DNA from 3 places in the Dactylosporangium sp. CS-047395 genome. Region 2 is predicted to be linked to each of the others. Evidence: riboswitches for the same ligand, from Rfam matches in the RefSeq annotation. Region 2 holds a riboswitch; each other region holds the start of a gene.
The links. A riboswitch is a leader RNA that binds a small molecule or an ion and turns the genes downstream of it on or off. The one in region 2 is predicted to bind cyclic di-AMP.

Region 1 (4,789 bases), 1.5 Mb from region 2:
GCCCTGCGCACCCTGCAGCTCGGCACCAACGTGGTCCTGGACTACGGCCTGTGGAGCCGCGACGAACGCTCCGCCCTACGCCAGGCTGCAGCAGACCAGGGCGCGGCCGTGCGGATGCGCTACTTCGAGCTCCCGTTCGCCGAGCAACGCCGCCGCGTCGACCGGCGCCAGGCCGAGGCGCCCGACACGACCTGGCCCATGTCCGACGAGGAACTCACCTCGTGGGCGGCCCGCTTCGAAATCCCCACCCCGGGCGAACTCGACGGCAGCGAGCCGATCGACGCCCCACCGCCCGGATTCGCCACCTGGAACGACTGGCGCACCCACCGCTGGCCCCCGTCGATCGCCTGACAGCTATCGAGTCCGCCGCCCGCGCTATGCGTTGCCGCTCCTCAGGCGGCCGCCTCCGGGTGCCGCTCCAGCCACTCCGCGACCGCCAGCCGAATGATGCCCGAACGCCCGGCCCGGTCTCGCCCGGCCGCCTGGTCGAGCTTCGCGACCATGTCGCCGGGCATCTTGACCGTGACGACCTTCTCGACCGGTGCGCCCTTCGCGTCAACCTGAACGAAGGCGGTGGCGCTCCCGCGCTCTCCGGAGGCGATCAGGTCACCCAAGTCGTTGTTGGTGAACCAGTCGGCGATCTCGTCCGGGGTCATCGCCTTGAAGTCGGGCATTGCCATCATTGCGCTCCCATCCGCCTGCTCCATTGGCCGATCTCTTTGGGCTCGGCAAGCCGAGCCCGCAACACCACCCAGACGAACGAGTCATCCCGCCGGTGCAACAGCACCGCAACGAGGCCCGGCCCGGCGGGCGCCAGCACTGCCAGCATCAGTTCGGTCAGCCTGCTCTGCAACGAACGCTCGCCGGCGCACTCGAGCACCTCAGCCACGTCCGCAACGGTCAACCCATCCCGGAGCACCGCAGCGGGCCGCTCCCCAGGCTGCGGCATTCGCCACTGAATCTCCTTCACGGCTGGTTGTACTACCGGTAATACCTAGACTACCGCAACCGGGGCTAGCGCTGTCAGTAGGGTTGACCAGGCAATATGTGCCAGCAACATGGAGCGAGCAAGTGGATGCAGGCCAGCCGTCGAAGGTCCCGCATGCAAGTCGGCGAGACCCACAGCGCTTCCCCCGCCCAGCCCCGCGCGGCCTGACGCTGACGGCGCAGACCGGGAGGGGGTTCGGGTGGAGGCGAAGCCTCCCCCGGCATTCCGGAAACACAGTGGGCCGCCAGGGACTCGAACCCTGAACCTACGGATTAAAAGTCCGCAGCTCTGCCATTGAGCTAGCAGCCCGCGCCCAACAGGGTACCCTGTCCCGCCACGCCGACTCGCGCGTGTTTCCCCGAGACATGCGGCGGCGGCCCCCACACCCCAGGGAGGCCGCCGCCTGGAAAGCTGAACGAAAGGCAGATCAGCAGGACAAGGAGCCCGAACCCACGCCGGTGCCCAGGATGCCCACGAAGCGCTGGTAAGCGGCCACGCGGCTCTGGACCTGGGCCGGGTTGCGGCCGCCGCACTCCAGGCTGCCGTTGATGCTGCGGATGGTCTCGCCGAAGCCGGCGCCGTTGACCATGGCGTTGTGCGGGGTCATGGTGCCGGGGCCGCTCTGGGTGTTCCAGTACCAGAGGGCGGTCTTCCAGGCCACGGCGGAATCGGTCTGGACGAGGTTCGGGTTGTGCAGCAGGTCGATGCCCAGCGCGTCACCCGCGGCCTTGTAGTTGAAGTTCCACGACAGCTGGATGGGCCCGCGGCCGTAGTACGACGCCTGGCCGGCCGGGCAGCCGTAGGACTGGCTCGTGTCGCAGTAGTGGGGGTAGTTGGCGGTGTTCTGCTCCACGACGTAGACCAGGCCGCCGGTCTCGTGGTTGACGTTGGCCAGGAACGCCGCGGCCTCCTGCTTGCGCTGGTCGTCCGAGCCGGTCCTGGCGAAGCCGGGGTATGCCGAGAGCGCCGCCACCAGGCCCGAGTACGTGTAGAACGAGTTCCGGCCCGGGAACATCTGGTTGAACTGCGCCTCGCTCACCACGAAGGAGCCGGTGGACGGAGGGGGAGGCGTCGTAGACCCACTGCCTGAGCAGGTGTACGGGTCCCAGTACCAGGTGGAGATGACGGGGCTGTAGCCCGGGTTCTCGTGCTCGGCGATGTAGAACTTGCCGTCCGTGAACTTGACGATGTCGCCGGTCACGTAGTTGCGGCCCTGGACCCAGGCCGGGAAGCTGCAGCCGCCCGCGGCGCCCGTCTGGGTCGGGGGCTGGGGCGAGGAGCCGCCGCACGAGCCCTGGTCCTGCCATACGCCGGTGTTGCCGGGCGGGGCCTCGTTCTGGGTCCACCACTTGGCGAGGTAGTTGTGGCCATTGCGGGAGACCGTGGCGCCCCCGGTGTACACCGCTGTGGCGGACCATGCGGGTGAGCAGGAGGCGGCCGACGCGGGCAGCATGTTGAAGACCGCGACCACCCCGCCCACCAGGGTCACCGCGGCGAGCATGGCCAGCACCCGCACTCTCGACACCGTCGATCAACTCCTTCGCACGTCGTCTGACCGGCCCATGGGACCAGCCCGCGACGCGGAGGAGAGGGAACGTCATCGTTTTATGAAGAATATTTACGGTTGCCTTGAGACACGTCCGGACGGAGTGATCTGCGCCACTGTCCGCAAGGTCGAGAGGATCTCCGGACAAACGGTGCGGTGCGCGAAAGAGGCACCCTGGGTACAGTGACCCACGGTCACGTCCATGCGGGCACCGCCCCCGGTGCCGGGCGTGGCTGCCGCCCAATCGCCACCCGTGGCGAGCCGGGGACCCACCGTAACGTTGGGGTGAATCCAACCCTCTCCCGGGAGGGTGGTAGGGGTCGTTCCGTCCCGAACCCGTCAGCTAACTCGGTCGGCGGCCGACGGAAGGAACAACGAACCAGATGTCATCGCGACATCCCTACCGGCGTGTAATCGTAGCGCTACTGGCGGCATTCGTGCTCGGGGGGCTCGCCGCCACGCCCGCCGCGGCCGAGCCGGGCGGGGACACCGGCGACGAGGGTTCCGCCGCGAACCCGACCCTCGGGTCAGTGCTCGAGGACAGCACCCGCGCCTGGTCCGAGGCCAAGGAGAAGTTCGACGCCTCGGTCAAGCGCCAGGGCGAGCTCACCGCGCAGCTGCAGAAGACCGAGGCCCAGCTGGCCACGGTCCAGGAGCAGGTGGCCGCGATCGCCGTCGCGGCGTACCGCACCGGGCCCCTCACCACGTTCGCCGCGCTGATGGACTCGGGCAGCCCGGACAGCTTCGCCGAGCGGGCCGGGTCGATCAACCAGATCGCCCACCACAACGACAACCTGCTGCACGAGCTCAAGCAGCTCAAGGAGAGCCAGGCCGCGCAGAAGAAGGCGCTCGAGGACGAGGTCGCCGCGCAGCAGCAGCAGGTCCAGACCATGGAACAGAAGAAGAAGGACGCGGAGAACGCCCTGAAGCTGGCCGGCGGGCCGAGCAAGGGCTTCGTCTCCGCGAACCTGCCCACCGCCGAGGCCGTCCCGCGCACGGCCAGCGGGGGGCTGCCGAAGGAGTCGTGCAACGTCAACGACCCCACGACCACCGGCTGCATCACCCCGCGCATGCTCCACGCCATGCAGCAGGCGCAGAAGGACGGCTTCAAGCGGTTCGTCTCCTGCTTCCGGCCGAGCGGGCCGTACGAGCATCCCAAGGGACGCGCGTGTGACTTCTCGGTGCAGACGAAGTCCGGATTCGGCGGGGTCGCCTCCGGTGGTGACTTCGTCTACGGCAGCACGCTGGCCGCGTACTTCGTCAAGAACGCCCAGCAACTCGGCGTGATGTACGTGATCTGGTTCAAGGAGATCTGGACACCCGCGGTCGGCTGGCACCATTACAGCGGCGTCGCCGGTGATCCCTCCAGTGATCACACGAACCACGTGCACCTCTCGATTCTCTAAAAAGCCTCACAAATGCGAGTGGCCGGCCGATGGGGGAACCGTCGACCGGCCGTTTCGCGCATAGGGGTAGTGCAGTGAAGTACCGTCTCGTGACCCGCAGCGACTTCGACGGACTGGTCTGCGCGGTGCTGCTGCGCCATCTCGACCTCATCGGCGACATCACGTTCGTGCACCCCAAGGACGTGCAGGACGGCCAGGTCGAGGTCGGGCCGACGGACATTCTCACCAACCTGCCGTACGCGCCGGGTGCCCATCTGGTCTTCGACCACCATCACTCGGAGACGCTGCGGGCCGCCCGGAACAACCAGGGCCAGGCGACCAATCACGTCATCGACGCGGATGCCCCGTCGGCGGCCCGGGTGATCTACGACCACTTCGGCGGGGCCGAGCGATTCCCGCACGTCTCCGACGAGTTGATGGAGGCGGTGGACCGGGCGGACTCGGCGCAGTACGACATCACCGAGATCCTGCAGCCGACCGGCTGGACGCTGCTGAACTTCCTCATGGACAGCCGCACCGGGCTGGGCCGTTTCCGGCAGTTCCGGATCTCCAACTACCAGCTCATGATGCAGCTCATCGACGCCTGCATCGACCACCAGGACGTCGAGGAGATCCTCGCCCTGCCCGACGTGGCCGAGCGCGCCGAGCTGTTCCGGGAGCAGCAGGACCTGTTCGTCGAGCAGTTGCGCCGGGTGTCGAGCATGCACGGCGACGTCGTCGTGGTCGACCTGCGCGACGAGGAGACGATCTACGCCGGCAACCGTTTCATGGTGTACGCCCTGTTCCCCGAAGCCCGCGTCTCGATCCACGTGATCTGGGGCAAGCAGAAGCTCAACACGGTCTTCGCGG
Region 2 (4,789 bases):
TCGCGCGGGCCCGGCGGCGGATCGGTGAGCCCGCCGTCGCCGCACAGCACCCCGATGGCGAAGTCCACATTGGACACCGTGAGCATCGCGCCCTTGGGCCGCCCGGTCGTGCCGGAGGTGTAGACGAGCGCCGCCAGGTCCTCCGGCTCCTCGGCCAGCCCCAGTTCGGGCCGGTCGCCGTGATCGGCCTCCACGAGCATCTCGTCGAAGGACAGAAGGGCTTCGTGTTGGTACCGGTTGCGAATGCCCTTGGGATCCAGGTACACGATCCGCCGCAGTTGCGGGCAGTCCCCCAGCACCGCCAGGGCCTTGTCCACCTGCTCCTGGTCCTCGGCGATGAGCACCTTCGCGCCGGAGTGGGCCAGCAGGTAGCCGATGTCGCCGGCCGGGCTGGTCGGGTAGAGCCCGACGGTCGCGGCCCGCAGCGCCACCGTGGCGACGTCGGCGAACAGCCACTCGGGCCGGTTCTCGGAGAGGATCGCGACCCGGTCGCCGGGTCCGACGCCGAGGTCGCGCAGGGCGTGCGCGACGGACTGGGCGGTGTCCCAGTACTGCCGCCAGGTGATCTCCCGCCAGATGCCCCGGTGCTTCTCCCGCATCGCGACGGCGTCGGGGGTCTGGATGGCCCGGTCGCGCACGAGCGTGGCGATGGTCATGCGGTCATCCCCTCGGCTACGCCCGTCTCGCCCAGGTAGGCGCGGATCACGTCCGGGTTCTGCTGGACCTCGCCGGGCGTGCCGCACGCGACCGGCACGCCGAAGTCGACCACCAGCACCCGGTCGGCGAGGTCCATGACCAGGCCCATGTCGTGCTCGACGAGGATCATCGGGATGCCCAGCTCCTCGCGGATGTCGAGGATGTACCGCGCCATGTCCTCGGTCTCCTCGAGGTTCATGCCGGCCACCGGCTCGTCGAGCAGCAGCAGCCGCGGCTCCATGGCCAGGGCGCGGCCGAGCTCGACCCGCTTCTGCACGCCGTAGGGCAGCAGGCCGACCGGCATCCGGCGCCACTGGGCCAGTTCGAGGAAGTCGACGATCTCCTCGACCCGGGCCCGGTTCTGCAGCTCCTCGCGCCGGGCCCGGCCGAGCCAGGCGATGGCGGCGAGCGTGCCGTAGCGCATGTGGTGGTGCCGGCCGAGCATCAGGTTTTCGATGACGGTGAGCTGGCGGAACAGCTCGACGTTCTGGAACGTCCGCGCCACCCCCAGCCGGGCCACCTTGTCCGGCCGCAGTCCGGTGATGTCGACGTCGTCGAGCAGGACGCGGCCCTGTTGCGGGCGGTACACCCCGGAAATGACGTTGAAGATGGACGTCTTGCCGGCGCCGTTGGGGCCGATCACCGCGAACAGCTCGTCGGCCCCGACCGTGAAGTCGACCCCGTCGATCGCCTTGACCCCGGCGAAGCTCAGCTTCACGTCGGAGAAGCGCAGGACATCGCTCACGACAACCACCGCTTCCGGCGCTTGTAGTGCTTCACGTCGCGGAAGGAGTGTGCGGCGTGCGAGCCGAGGTAGAACTCGCGGATGTCGTCGTCGGCGAGCAGCTCGGCGGCCGGCTTGTCCAGCACGACCTTGCCGTTCTCCAGCACGTAGCCGTGCTCGGCCACCGACAGCGCCATGGTCGCGTTCTGCTCGACCAGCAGGACCGCCGTCCCGGCCTTGTTGATCTCGACGATCAGGTCGCGCACCTGCTCGACCATGCGCGGGGCCAGGCCCAGGCTCGGCTCGTCGAGCAGCAGGTAGGACGGGTCGGACATGAGCGCCCGGCCCATCGCGAGCATCTGCTGCTCGCCCCCCGACAGGTACCCCGCGATCGAGCCGCGCCGCTCCTTGAGGACGGGGAACAGCGTGTACATGCGCTCCATGGCCTCGGCCACCCCGCGCCGGCGGGTGTGGGCGCCGAGGCGCAGGTTCTCCTCGACCGTCAGTTCGGCGAACGTGCGCCGGCCCTCCATGACCTGGCTGATCCCCCGGCGCACCACGGCGGCGGGCCGCAGCCGGTGGATCGGGCGGTCGCCGAGGGTCACCGATCCGCGGGTGACGGCGCCGTCGTGCACGCCGAGCAGCCCGGACAGCGCCCGCAGCAGGGTGGTCTTCCCGGCACCGTTCGCCCCGAGGAGGGCGACGATCCGACCTTCCGGGACGGCGAGGCTGACGCCCCGTAAGACCAGCATCACATCGTCGTAGACCACTTCGAGGTTCTGGACCCGTAGCACGTGCGGACCCCCGGAACTATTTGCACCGTCGGTGTATGAAGTTACGTGTATTTAACCGTGCCTCTGTACAAAATCAAGTCCCGAATTCGTAACCGTCCGGCACCAAAGTCACGGTCTGGCACGAGGCTCCAACCGGCAGTAATCCGGACATTCGGAACATTAGATATCGAGCGGGGCGCGCGCCTTCCGCCCGGCCGGTGATCACGTTAAGTTAGGCGCTGGCCTGCTCGGCAGTCCGCCGTCCACCCCGGATGGCGCCGGGCAAGCGCCGCCGAATCGACGCCGTGCGAGCCCACCCCTCCGGGCGCGCACATCGAACCGGGGACCCACTTCGTGGGGTGAATCCGCGACGCCGCGGTAGGGCGCTGTCTCTTCCCGCCCGAACCCGTCAGCTAACCCGGTAGGCGGTAGGTGCAGAAGGGTCTTCCCTTGTCCACTGGACATCGTGCCCGCCGGTCGGTGCTGCGGACTCTGGCGATCGGGTTCATCTCGCTCGCGGTGCTCGCACCCGCCTCGGTCGCACACGCCGACCCGTCGCTGACCGAGATCGAGGCCCAGCTCGACAAGCAGAACAAAGACCTCGAGGCCACGATCGAGAACTACAACAAGCTCAACATCGACATGGCCGATGCGCAGGCCAAGGCCGCGGACCTCGAGAAGCACGTGGCCGACTCCAGCGCGGGCGTCCAGGCCATCGCGATCGAGTCGTTCAAGACCAACGGCAAGATGCGCAATCTCAACGCCATGCTGAATGCGACGTCGTCGGGCTCGCTGGTCGACCAGATGTCGATGCTGCAGCAGATCACGCGCCAGCAGCAGAAGGCCATCGAGCAGTACAAGTCGGCCAAGACTGAGCTCGACAAGACGATCGCGGCCCAGAACACGCAGAAGGCCGACTTCGAGAACAAGCGCAAGCAGATCGAGGGCGACGTCAAGAAGCTCACCGACCTGCAGAAGAAGGCCAAGAACGCCGGCAGCACCAAGGTCACCGGGGCGAACTACAACCCAGGCCCGCTGCCGTCGGTCTCCGGCAAGGCCGGCGCCGCGGTGGAATACGCCAAGAGCAAGCTCAACAAGCCCTACAAGTTCTCCGCCGCCGGGCCCGACGCCTTCGACTGCTCCGGCCTGACCATGGCGGCGTGGGCGTACGCCGGCGTGAGCCTGCCGCACAACGCCAAGGACCAGTGGTACAGCGGCAAAGTCCAGCAGTTCAAGGACAAGTCGCAGCTCCAGCCGGGCGATCTCGTCTTCTACAACGGACTCGGGCACGTCGGCATCTACGTCGGCAACAACACGATCATCCACGCGCCCCACACCGGCGACGTGGTGCGATACGCGCCGATCACGGTCGACAGCCTCTACGGGTACGGCCGCGTCAAGGGCTGACCGAGGTTTTCCCCGAGGGCCCGCGGATCGAGTGCGATCCGCGGGCCTTCATCATTGGGGGCATGGCCTCCTGGGACCCGCAGCAGTACGAGCGCTTCGCCGAGGAGCGCGCCCGGCCGTTCCGCGAGCTCGTCGCCCGCATCCCCACCACGTCCGCGGTCGCCGTCGTCGACCTCGGATGCGGGCCCGGGACGATGACCGCCACGCTCGCCGAGCGCTGGCCCGACGCGGCGATCCTGGGCCTGGACTCCTCGCCGTCGATGATCGCGGCGGCCGACGAGCACCGGACCGGCCAGGTGACCTTCCAGCTCGCCGACGCGGCCCAGTGGCGGCCCCAGCGCGGCTCCCTGGACGTCATCGTGGCCAACGCCTCCCTGCAGTGGGTCGACGACCACGAGACGCTCCTGCCGCTCTGGGCGGCCGCCCTGGACGACGGCGGGACGCTCGCCTTCCAGGTGCCGGTCGCGACCTTCGACCCGGGCCTGGCCGGCGTGGCCGGGCGGGAGCGGTGGGCGCCGCTGCTGTCCGGTGCGCTGGGCGCCACCGGGCCGCGCTCGGCCAGCCCCGTGCTCGACGCGGCCGAATACGTACGGTTACTGTCCGCGGCCGGTCTCACCGTCGACGCGTGGCAGACGACCTACTACCACGTGCTGCCGGGCGACGATCCGGTCTTCGAGTGGTTCAAGGGCACCGGCCTGCGGCCCTACCTCGACGCGCTGTCCGGGAGCGACCTCGAGGAGTTCACCGCCGACGTCAAGAACGAACTGCGGCAGTTGTACCCCCACGAGCCGTTCGGCACGCTCCTGCCCTTCCCGCGCCTGTTCGTGGTCGCACATCGGGCATGATCCGCGTCGGGTCGCTTACATCGCGGCTTGATCGCGATTCCTAGGCTGGCGCGTGTGAGCAAAACCTGGAAGATCATCATTTTCAGCGCGATCGGCGCCTTCGTCCTGTGTTGCGGCGGCGGCGCGGCCGGGCTGTTCTTCATTGTCGACAAGTCCACCAAGGCACCGAAGGCCGCGGCGAGTGACTTCCTGACCGCGTTGGAGGGCGGGAAGATCCAGGCCGCCTACGACATGCTGTGCACCGACACGCAGGCGAACTACGGCCCGGAGACGTTCGAGACCTTCGTCGCGAAGAACCCGCCGAGCGCGCACGACTTCGGCTGGGGCGGGTCGTACAGCAACGA
Region 3 (4,789 bases), 5.5 Mb from region 2:
ATGACCGACGACGAGCACCCGCTGCTCGCCGTCGACCTGGCCGACGAGCCGGGCCGCTCCTTCCGGGTGCTGCCGGGCGCCTTCGCCGAGGTCGCGTCGAACCTGAGCATCGCCAACATGGACTTCGCCGACTTCGCCGAGGCCGTCGACGAGACCGGCACCTACCGCGGCCGGCCCGAATAGCCGTGCCCGACGACCCGCAGCGGTCCGCCCTGCCGTTCCCCGACCCCGAGCTCACCGACGGCACGGTCCTGCTGCGGCCCTGGCAGGAACAGGACACGCCGCAACGGTACGCCGCGTTCTCCGACGAGCTCTGCCAGCGCTTCTCGTGGGCTGGCATCGAGCCGATCACCGAGGCCGAGGTGGCCGCCGCGACGGTGCAGAACGAGCGCGACCGCCTCGCCGGAACGTCGCTCAACCTGGCCGTCGCCGACCCCGCCGACCGCGCCCGCGTCTGGGGCGCCGCGTCCGTGTACGACGTCGACCCCGGCCAGTCCCGCGCGTCGATCGGCTACTGGGTCGCGCCCTGGTCGCGCGGGCGCGGCGTCGCCACCCGGTCGCTGCGGCTGCTGGCGGGGTGGGGGTTCGGGGCACTGGGAGTACACCGGCTGGAATTGACCTGTGATCCCGACAATCTCGCCTCGGCGCGGGTGGCGGAACACTGCGGGTTCGTCCGGGAGGGGCGGCTGCGCTCGCACATCCGGTTCAAGGACGGGCGCCGCGACACGCTGGTCTTCAGCCTGCTCCCGGGCGAACTCCGCTGACGCTCTCTTTTGGCTGGCGGTTTAGATCCGCCCGTAGCCGTACAGGGAGTCGATGTCGATCGGCGCCACCTTCACCACGGTCCGGCTGTTCGGCGCGTGGATGATCTGGTTGTTGCCGATGTAGATCCCGACGTGCCCCAGCCCGTTGTAGAAGACCAGGTCACCGGGGGCGAGCTGACTGCGCGTGATGTGCTTGACCTTGCCCCACTGCTGTGCGGCGTTGTGCGGCAGCGTCACGCCCGCCGCCTTCCAGGCCATCATGGTCAGCCCCGAGCAGTCGAACGTGTTCGGGCCGGCGGCGCCGAAGACGTACTTCTTGCCCAGCTGCGCCCACGCGTAGTTCACGGCCTTGCCGGCGGCACCGGAGACGGCCGGCGGCGGTCCCGGGTTCGACGTCGTGGTGGTCTTCGTCGTCTTGGCCTTGCCGGCCGCCGCGGCCTTCGCGGCCGCCTCGTCGGCCTTCTTCTGCATGTCGTCGAGCTTGGCGATGTTGCCCTCGATCTGCTTGCGCCGCGCCTCGATGTCGGTCTTCTGCCGGCTCTGCGCCGCGAGCTGCTCGTTGAGCCGCTGCTTCTCGGTGTCGAAGCCGTTCTTGGCCGCGGTGAAGGTGGCGATGTCCGCCTGCTGGTTGCGCGAGATCTGCTCCAGCGTCCCGACCCGGTCGAAGAACCCGTCGGTGGACTGGGCGCCCAGCATGAGCGACCACGTGCCCAGGCTGCCGCCGCTCTTGTACGCGTTGACCGCGACCTGGTCGGCGCCCTTGCGGGCCGCGTCCATGCTCGCCTGCAGCGGCTGCAGGTCCTGCTCCAGCTTGGTGATCGAGGCCTGGGTCGCCTCCAGATCACCATTGATCTTGTTGTAGTCCTCGACGATGAGCTCGAGGTCCCGGTTGCCCTTGTCGATCTGGGCCTGGATCTCCTCGTGCGTCGGGTCGGCGTGTGCGGCACACGCCGGAGCGACCACGGCCGCGACCGTCAGCCCGATGAGCCACGCTCGCAGCGCCGTACGTCCGATGAACACGACAGCGTCCTTCTTCCGGACCGCCTACCGGGTTAGCTGACGGGTTCGGGCGGAAAGAAGGTGCGCCCTACCGCTCGCGCGGATTCACCCCACGGGCGGCCGGCAAGGCCCGCCCAACTGGTTCCCCGGCTCCCGCGCCAAGCCTGTGACCAGGCCCGGCGTTCGACTCGGCGGCGCCCGCCCGGGCCGCCCGATTGAGCGACGAGGACCGGTCGAGCTGCACCAAACGTAACGAGAACATCTCGGCAGCGGAATGCCGTGGCCTCGATCTAAGCAACACTTAACGCAGACTCAAAGATCCCCGCCGAACGGCCGCACCATGGCCGCGAGCAGGCTGTGCTCGTCATCATCGGCGGCCAGCTGCCACGTGAACGCCCCCGCGAGCCCCTCCCGCGCCGCGAACGCCGCCCGCTCCTCGATCGACACGGCGTCCTCATAACTCACGAACGCCCGCCGACCCCGGTGGTAAAGCCACGGCGACCGCGCGACGGGATGCCGGTGCCGCTCCCAGGCCGGATCGGTCAGGAAGGAGCGCTTGATCTCGCGCCATTCAGGAGCCTCCATGGTACCGACCTGAGGCCGCCCCAGCCCCGCCTCCTCGCCGGCCTCGTCGACCAGGAATCCCCGCCCGTAGAACGGCACCCCGAGCACCAGCCGCTCCCGCGCGACCCCGGCCCGCACGTAATAGTCGACCGCCGAGGCGACATCGTTCCCGTCCCCGAGCCCTTCGAGCGGGGCGTTGAGCGGGGCGTTGAGCGTCGCGACGGGCGAGAACCCGGTCCCGAAGTCGTACGTCATGAGATTCACGAAATCGAGCACTCGCGCCAGCTCCGCGATCTCGAAGCTCTCGGCCGGGTCGTAGGGCCCGGCGGCCTGCAGCCGCCCGGCGGGCAGTGCGGCGGTGAGGATGTACTCGTCGCCGAGCCGCTCTCGAAGATCCTTGGCGAGCAGCGTGGCGTTGCGCCGGTCCTCGGGCCGGTGCGTGACCTCGGCCGGCCCGCCGGACACGGGAAACTCCCAATCCAGGTCGATCCCGTCAAACCCGTCGGCCAGCGCGAGTGCCTCTTCGACGAACACGGCTCGCGACCGCCGCGTCAGCGCCGCGTCGGAGAACCCGCCGGCCCCCCAGCCGCCGATCGACAGGACCGTCCGCAGGTTGGGATGACCCCGCTTGAGCGCGGCCAGGTCCTCGAGGTGCGCGGGAGCGTCTTCGGGCAGCGTGAGATGCCCCTGCTCGATGGTGGCGAACGCGTAGAACAGATGCGTCAGCTTCCCGGCCGGGATGTTCGCGATCGGATAGGCGCCGGCGCTAGAGGCCGGGAAATAGGCTCCCAGAACGACCATGCTGCTTGTTGTACCCGATTGCTGGCCGGACCCTTCTCATCAGGTCGGCGACCCAGGTCTCATCAGGCCGGCCACGCGGTCTTTCATCAGGTCGGCCACCCGGTCTTCATCACGGCGGCGACCCAGGTTTCGTCAGGTCGGCTACCCGGTCTTCATCGGGTCGGCGACCCAGGTTTCAGGAGGTCGGCGGCCCGAGTTTCATCAGGTCGGCCTCTCGGGTTTGATCAGGTCGGCCACCCGGGCTGCCCCGGCGGCGGCCCGGAGACCGGCCGAGCCGGATACGGAGGCGGCGCGGATTGCATCACGGGATACCCGGCAGGCAACGCCGCAGCCGGCACCACCGGGTCGCGCCGCCCCCCGATGGCCACCGCCGCGGCGGCGATCTCCAGCCCGATCCCCGCGAGAATGTACTGCGACGGCATGTGCGTCCCCCCGCTGTTCGCCTCCCCATCGCACTGCTCACGCCCATACTGCGGCGCCGGCGTACAGGCCCACTTCACCTCGGTCTCGGCATCCCCGACGACCATCGACCCGAACAGCCCCAGCACAATGCACGCCAGCCCGCCGACGATGAACAACACCTGCATGACCCGAGCCCCTGTAGTCATCCCGTGACCCTAAGGGACGACCGTCGATCCCGCTGCCCCACTCCTGTTCGCCTGATGCCGCCCGACCCGACCGCGCTGGCCACTTTTGTTCGTCTGCTGCCGCCCGGTCCGCCGCCGCTGCCGCACTCCTGTTCGTCTGCTGCCGCCCGGTCCGACGCCGCTGGCCCACTCCTGTTCGTCTGCTGCCGCCCGGTCCGCCGCCGCTGCCGCACTCCTGTTCGTCTGCTGCCGCCCGACCCCCGCGAACGCCACGAGCAACCTCCGGGCGCTACGGTGCGGGCCATGGCGCTCACCACCCCGGAGCCACCGCTGGACGTAGCCGCGACGTTCCCCGAACTGGCCACCGCGTCCCGCCGAGCAACCCGGCTGCACCCCCGCCGCGGCGAGGTGGGCCCCCACGACAGCTCCCTGGGCGGCCCGCTGCTCTGGCCGAGCGACGACCCCTGGCCCCTGTGCGACTCCCCGGACCACACCGACTGGGACCTGATCGTCGGCGTCCCCGAAAACGCGACGGTCCGAGCTATCCCATTGGTGCCCGTCCTTCAGCTGTACGCCCGAGACGTACCCCACCTCCCGTTCCCCGACGGCACCGACCTCTGCCAGGTGCTGTGGTGCCCGGCGTACCACCAGCCGGCCATGGACCCGATCGCCGTGGTCCGCTGGCGAAACTCGTCCTCCGTATCGCCCGACGCGGCCACGCCACCGCCGCCCGCCTCCAAGTCGACCAACGGTGCGGACTCAGGCAGCGGCGCGTTCCAGCCGACCGCGGCGACCGGAGCCGGCCTGCTCACCGACCCGCCGCAGCCCGGCGTGGACCTCGGGACCGGCGAGTTCCGTCCGGAGCCGTGCCGGCTTCATCCCGAGGTCGTCGACGAGTACCCCGACGGTTTCGCCCTCGACGACGAGCTTCGAGAGCGCGTCGAAACCTGGGCCCGGGCCAACGGGTGGAGCTACTTCGCCCACCTGTCGACAGCACCCGGTACCAAAGCAGGCGGTTGGCCGGACTGGATCCAGAACCCGGACCCGCCGGACTGCACTGCATGCGGCCGTTCG

Region 1: another riboswitch for cyclic di-AMP. It lies ahead of ACQP00_RS51430 (coiled-coil domain-containing protein); the one in region 2 lies ahead of ACQP00_RS05620 (NlpC/P60 family protein).
Region 3: another riboswitch for cyclic di-AMP. It lies ahead of ACQP00_RS33060 (NlpC/P60 family protein); the one in region 2 lies ahead of ACQP00_RS05620 (NlpC/P60 family protein).

What each region holds. Positions count from the first base shown of each region.
Region 1 is NZ_CP192015.1:11,021,142-11,025,930, reverse strand. It holds gene ACQP00_RS51455 (AAA family ATPase) at 1-351, shown strand, start outside; gene ACQP00_RS51450 (ribbon-helix-helix protein, CopG family) at 393-707, opposite strand; gene ACQP00_RS51445 (hypothetical protein) at 680-889, opposite strand; tRNA gene ACQP00_RS51440 (tRNA-Lys) at 1,226-1,297, opposite strand; gene ACQP00_RS51435 (glycoside hydrolase family 19 protein) at 1,416-2,513, opposite strand; cyclic di-AMP (ydaO/yuaA leader) riboswitch at 2,762-2,908, shown strand; gene ACQP00_RS51430 (coiled-coil domain-containing protein) at 2,972-3,940, shown strand; gene ACQP00_RS51425 (exopolyphosphatase) at 4,015-4,789, shown strand, end outside.
Region 2 is NZ_CP192015.1:1,216,944-1,221,732, reverse strand. It holds gene ACQP00_RS05635 (AMP-dependent synthetase/ligase) at 1-656, opposite strand, end outside; gene ACQP00_RS05630 (ABC transporter ATP-binding protein) at 653-1,441, opposite strand; gene ACQP00_RS05625 (ABC transporter ATP-binding protein) at 1,438-2,172, opposite strand; cyclic di-AMP (ydaO/yuaA leader) riboswitch at 2,484-2,633, shown strand; gene ACQP00_RS05620 (NlpC/P60 family protein) at 2,674-3,600, shown strand; gene ACQP00_RS05615 (methyltransferase domain-containing protein) at 3,663-4,445, shown strand; gene ACQP00_RS05610 (Rv0361 family membrane protein) at 4,500-4,789, shown strand, end outside.
Region 3 is NZ_CP192015.1:7,015,030-7,019,818, reverse strand. It holds gene ACQP00_RS33070 (DUF6924 domain-containing protein) at 1-183, shown strand, start outside; gene ACQP00_RS33065 (GNAT family N-acetyltransferase) at 186-764, shown strand; gene ACQP00_RS33060 (NlpC/P60 family protein) at 786-1,784, opposite strand; cyclic di-AMP (ydaO/yuaA leader) riboswitch at 1,792-1,955, opposite strand; gene ACQP00_RS33055 (glycoside hydrolase family 18 protein) at 2,076-3,128, opposite strand; gene ACQP00_RS33050 (hypothetical protein) at 3,353-3,715, opposite strand; gene ACQP00_RS33045 (hypothetical protein) at 4,019-4,789, shown strand, end outside.